2 regions of the Bacillus lumedeiriae genome follow, and region 2 is predicted to be linked to the other one. Evidence: predicted binding sites of a transcription regulator. Region 2 holds the regulator's gene; the other holds the start of a gene.

Region 1 (3,164 bases), on a different contig from region 2:
CATACCGCCATTATCTACTGTAAAGAAGTTTGTTCCAAACAGACGGTCCATTGTTCCCATTGCAAGCGCTACTGTTAATACAGGGAAAGCGAAAATAATGATGACGTTAGCAACTAAACAAGACCATGTGAACATTGGCATTTTCATTAATGTCATGCCAGGTGCTCTCATTTTGAAAATGGTAGTAATAAAGTTAATACCAGTCATTAATGTACCAATACCAGCAATCTGAATCGCGATCATATAATAGTTCGTTCCTACAGATTGGCTGAAATCGTTACCTGCAAGCGGGAAATAAGAAGTCCAGCCTGCATCTGGAGAACCACCAACGACGAAAGAGATATTAAATAGCATGGCACCCATAAAGAATAACCAGAAGCTTAGTGCATTCAAACGTGGGAATGCTACGTCACGAGCTCCAATTTGTAATGGAACAACGAAGTTCATTAGGGCCATAATAAATGGCATAGCCATAAATAAGATCATAACGATCCCGTGCGTTGTGAAAATTTCATTATAGTGCTGCGCATCTAACAGCTTCATATCTGGTGCGGCAAGTTGAGCACGCATCATAACCGCATCTACTCCGCCACGGAATAGCATAATTAAAGCTGAGATTAAATACATAATACCGATACGTTTATGGTCAACTGTCGTTAACCATTCACGCCACAGATAACCCCATTTTTTAAAATAGGTCAAGCCGAGAAGGATCGCAACAGTTGTAAGACCAATTGCTACCATTGATGCGTAAATCGCAGGGCTTGGATGAGGGATAGCAAATCTCTCAAAGAACTCCATACTTTTGTGGCTCCTTTCAGGAAATAAAGTACTTGTTACATAAAGTTAGTTGTGATAAAGCTTAGAAATTATTCGTGATGATGCTCCTCAGAACTGCTTGATTCGTGATGATGTTCGGACTGTTCATCAGAATTATCTGTTCCGTGGTGATGTCCAGCATGTTCGCCTTCAGGAGCTGGCGCAAATTCTAAGTGAGTTCCAGTATACGTCGAGCGTCCAAGATGACCAGGTTCCAATAACTCATCAAACTTTTCTTCAGTTAAAGGTTTAGCCGTTTCTTTTACCTCGTCTACCCATTCATCAAATTTAGTTTGAGACATCGCTGTTACGTCGAACGTATTTTCAGCGAAGCCTTTACCGCTGAAGTTCGCATTTCTTCCCATGTATTCACCTGGAACATCGGCTGCTAAGTGCAATGTAGTGACCATGTCAGACATGGCATACTTTTGTCCGCCAAGCTGCGGAATCCAGAAGCTTGTGATTGGTCCGTATGAATAAAGTTTAAATTCAATCGGACGATCTGTTGGAATGTACAAGTAGTTCACCGTTTCAATATCTTGTTCTGGGTAACTAAAATGCCATTTCCAGTCAGAAGATGAAGCATAAATAACTAATGGTTCTTTATCTCCGTATCCTTGTGGTTTCGCCTCTACGATATAATTGCTTCGAACAGAAACAATTGAAAGGATAATGACAATGATAACTGGAATCCCTACACAAATGGCTTCGACTAATGTGTTGCCCTCAATATGAGGAGGCTCATAATCTGGACTTTGTTTCGAAGCACGGTACTTGATTAACACGAATACTAAAATAGAAAAAACAACAATAACAATGAATGACATAATCCCAATGGATAGCATAATGTCACTGGCCTGCCTTGCAGCTTGCGGGCCTTTAGGATCGAGGACCAGTAATGGTTCACAACCTGCCAGCACTGTAGCCATAAGGAAAACAACGAATAAAAAGGCCTGTTTCAATTTCATGGATGTACCCCTTTCTTGTATATTAGAAGTTTAATAACATAAATAAGTATGGCGAAAGTGAGGCGTCTCTCACCACGATGTTTTTATCTTAATATCATTAATTTAAATAAACAACAGGTTGTGATAGTTATCACAAAATGTTCAATAAAAAAGTTACGATATATGTCACAAAATAGTTAATAAAGCAACAGAGCAGGAACGGCAAACCACATTTTCCATGAAATTGGGACAAAAAAATGTTTCAATGAGTAAAAAAATATATTGCGTACATCATGAAGATGATTGTGGATAATTGTCTTCCGAGCTGCGAAGTCTAAGAAAGGGAAAAAAAGGGGAAAGTGCTAGGGGGTCAGTCTCTTTTGGTTTTCGTTATATTGGAATAGCTTTAGTGGGTGTTCTTAGTATAAAAATGGTCTTAAAGGTTAATCTATTATGGATGAATCCTATGTAAAGGGGAGTTAGCAAAATGACTCAATCGAAACGGCAAGAAGAACGGCAATGGAAAACAAGGAAACAATCTCAAAACCCGCATGGCAAAGTAAAGTCTTTTGAACAGCTGGCCGAAGACGCGGGAAGAAATGAATCCAATCACAAGTAAACAATAGCTAAAGTAAAAGAGGCTGTCCCACCAAGGTCTGATCTCACTCTCAATATACTTCATACAGTGGATGTTCATTCTTTTAGTATAAAGTATATTGGTGATATGGGATCGGAACCTATGTGTTCTTGGGAGAGCCTCTTTAGCTGTTTTTGGGACAGTTCTTTGTGTGAAATGTCTTAGGTGACTTTTTTTAATTTTGTATCCGCCATTTCAATTGGTACGATTGGTGCATCCCTTGCAATTGAGAATTCATTAAGCATCCGCAATGGATTAATTGCCTTAGTAGGATGGAGCGCTTTTACGATCTTTCTGGGGTTTTTAGATATAAAGTCTAAAAGTGCCTGCTATGCTATTGTAGGGCAGCCGATCATTCTAATTAGAAAAGGCCAAATCATGGAAGATGTCCTTCGTAAAGTACGATTGGATACCGATTCTCTAAACACTTTATTACGAAAGAAAAATGTATTTTCTATTTCCGACGTGGACTATGCCATCTTTGAAACAGATGGGACTCTTTCGGTTATGAAAAAAGAATCAAAGCAGCCTGTAATGAAAAGTGATATGAATATTCAACCATACAATGATGATGTTTTTCCCATTTCCATGGCAGTTATTTCTGATGGAAAAATAGATGAAGAAAACTTGAGAAAATTAAACCTTGATAAGAAGTGGCTGGATCAACAACTTCAGTCAGCTGGTGTGAACTCAGTTTCCGATATCTTTTACGCAGAAGTTCAAAAGGATGGCACATTGTATATCGATAACAAAAGTGATCT
Region 2 (3,164 bases):
ATACAGGTTCGCATAGCTCACTTTTTCTAGTTCTCATTTTCGGCTGTCAGTTCCGCCTGCAGCACTTTTTTATAGCTGACTTTAGAAATCCAAATGCTAATTTCATAAAGAATCACTAATGGAACCATCACAATGAGCTGTGATATGACGTCCGGCGGAGTGATTAATCCTGCAATCACCAGCAAAATAAAGTATGCATAACGGCGGACTTGTGCGAGAAACATCGGCGTAATGATGCCAAGTCTCGTCAAAAACATCGTCACAACCGGCAATTGAAAAAGAATGCCGAATGGAAGCGTGATTTGAAACAAGAACTGAAAATATTCGTTGATGCCGATCACTTGTTCAATATTCAAATCACCAGATAGTTTCATCATAAAGTGAATAATGTACGGAAACAAAACGAGATAAGAAAAAGAAAGCCCTGCTAGAAATAATACGACAGACAGCGGAATATAACTAAGCGTTACTTTTCTCTCCTTTTCATACAGACCTGGACTGACGAAAGCCCACAATTGATAAAGAATCATCGGGCTCGTCAGGATAAAAGCGATCACAAAAGCCGTTTGAAAATAGATCTTTAATGGGTCCGTCACTCTAAAGGCATTCAGCGTTAATGCCTTCGCTTCATCGGCATGCTGTAAATAATGGATCACCGGCTCCGCCATAAACAAACCTGCAATCATAGCCAGGAACAAGAAAACGACTACTATAATGAGCCGTTTTCGCAATTCGCCGATATGTTCATATATTGTCATGTCTTGTCGACTCATTGTCATTCATCCTAACCTTACTGGGGATCCTTTTTATCCTCTTGTTTATCGTCGTCGTCCGCCAGCCCTTTTGTCGCATTCTTGAATTCTTTTAATGTATCGCCTGCTGCACGTCCAAGTTCAGGAAGTTTCTTCGGTCCAAAAATCAATATCGCCGCTCCAGCAATTAATATGATACTGCCTATACTAAGTCCCATTCATGCAACACCTCCTTTTCACCATCATAACCGATTTTCCGGCATAATTCTATTCAGACTTTTCATCCGTATCTTCTGGATAGTTTTTCAAAAAGTACACTAATGACTGCAGCTCGACAGCTAAATCAATATGATGCACACGAATAGCCGGCGGAACATTCAGCCTCGCAGGCGTAAAGTTTAAAATCCCTTTAATATTACATTCCACCAGCCGGTCTGTAATCCCCTGGGCAGTCGACGAAGGAACCGTTAAAATGGCCACTTGTACGTCTTTGGCCTTTAATTTTTTTTCAAGCTCGTCCAAATGATGAATAGAAACATCGCCAATCGTCGTTCCCACTTTTTCTTCATCTACATCAAAGGCGATTTGTATCTTCGTATTATTATTCTTCATAAAGTTATAATTTAAAAAGGCTGTTCCTAAATTACCTACACCAATTAAAGCGACATGGGTAACTTCATCCTGATCCAATGTTTTTCGGAAGAACGAAAGTAAATAACTGACGTTGTAGCCGTAGCCTTTTTTCCCAAGTGCTCCAAAGTAAGAGAAGTCACGGCGGATCGTCGCTGAATCTACTTTTACCGCTTCGCTCAATTCCGCTGACGACACCCGCTGCTTGCCGGAAGAATGCAGGTTTTGAATAAATCGATAATACAAAGGCAACCGCTTAGCCGTTGCCTGCGGAATTTTTAATGAATCATGGTTCATGTTTCTACCCCCAACACTTGCTGCTTCCATTCTAGTAACGTTCCAACTAATCACTTCTTTCATCATACAATATTTTGTACAGCTTGTCTTTTAACTTTACGATTCCTTTCTGTAATCAGCGAAAAAGCGAATGAGAATTGCCCGTAATTGTAGAATCGGCTACACTTGTAATAGGAAATTGAGGTGAACAGAATGATTTTACTGCAAGTACAGCAGCTAACTAAATATTTCGGCGCAGAACTCATTTTGTCGAATATTAAACTTGAAATACAAACACGGGATCGGATTGCCCTTGTCGGCAGAAACGGCGCAGGGAAGTCCACTCTTTTAAAGGTCATTGCCGGCAGCCTTTCCTACGATTCGGGAAATATTTTGAAACCGAAAGATGTAACGATTGGTTACCTCGCTCAAAATACAGGACTAGAATCTGATTTGTCCATTATGGATGAAATGCTTTCTGTCTTTTCATATTTGCGCAATATGGAAAAAAATCTTCGGCGCCTGGAAGAGCAAATGGCTGATCCGAGCGTATATGAAGACCCCATTCAATACGAAAGAGTGACAAAGGAATATGACGTCTTGCAAAATGACTTTAAAGAATCCGGAGGCTATCAATTTGAAGCCGATATCCGTTCAGTTTTGCATGGTTTGAACTTCCATGAATTTGATTATGAAACGAAAATTTCATCTTTAAGCGGCGGTCAGAAAACGAGACTAGCACTCGGTAAGCTATTGTTGACCAAACCAGATATTCTTATTTTGGACGAGCCGACGAACCACTTGGACATTGAGACACTTTCCTGGCTCGAACAATATTTGCAAAACTACAGCGGCGCTATTTTGATCGTATCGCACGATCGTTATTTCCTGGATAAAGTCGTGAACCAAGTGTACGAAATTTCCCGGCAGCACATTAAAAAGTTCCCTGGAAATTACAGCGGCTACTTACAGCAAAAAGCTGATCAATATGAGAAAGAAATGAAATTGTTCGAAAAACAACAAGAACAAGTCGCGAAGCTCGAGGACTTTATTCAACGCAATATTGCCCGCGCCTCCACAACCAAACGAGCCCAAAGCCGCCGTAAGCAGCTGCAGCGCATGGAACTGTTAGAACGGCCAGACGGTGATGAGAAGTCAGCTAATATGATGTTCAAAATTGAAAAACAAAGCGGACATGAAGTGTTAAAAGTGAATGGCCTTGCCATCGGCTATCAAGAAGAAGTCATCGCTAAAGACCTTCATCTGTACCTTACGAGAGAAGAAAGCACCGCATTAGTCGGGCCTAATGGTGCTGGTAAATCCACTTTTCTCAAAACCATTGTCGATCAATTGCCTTCGTTAGCCGGTGAGTTTTCACTGGGGACAAATGTATCTATCGGCTATTATGATCAGGAACAAGCCAATTTAACCTCTAATAAAACTGTATTAAGTGAACTATGGGATGATTATCCTTCTAGTGATGAGAAGGAAATCAGAACCGTACTA

Evidence for each region. Region 2 encodes Rex, which represses fermentation and respiration genes when NADH is low (regulators of the CRP and FNR family bind a similar motif). Its sites were predicted from a motif close to TTGTGAAATATTTCACAA; they were not measured.
Region 1: qoxA (cytochrome aa3 quinol oxidase subunit II) is a predicted target of Rex. The motif match lies at 1,906-1,923, and genes of this name have one in related genera.

What each region holds. Positions count from the first base shown of each region.
Region 1 covers NZ_JAUIYO010000003.1:81,409-84,572, reverse strand. The annotation lists gene qoxB (cytochrome aa3 quinol oxidase subunit I) at 1-801, opposite strand, end outside; gene qoxA (cytochrome aa3 quinol oxidase subunit II) at 870-1,787, opposite strand; gene QYG89_RS06540 (DUF6254 family protein) at 2,254-2,385, shown strand; gene QYG89_RS06535 (DUF421 domain-containing protein) at 2,569-3,164, shown strand, end outside.
Region 2 covers NZ_JAUIYO010000025.1:4,043-7,206, reverse strand. The annotation lists gene tatC (twin-arginine translocase subunit TatC) at 27-773, opposite strand; gene QYG89_RS16455 (twin-arginine translocase TatA/TatE family subunit) at 791-970, opposite strand; gene QYG89_RS16450 (redox-sensing transcriptional repressor Rex) at 1,020-1,679, opposite strand; gene QYG89_RS16445 (ABC-F family ATP-binding cassette domain-containing protein) at 1,872-3,164, shown strand, end outside.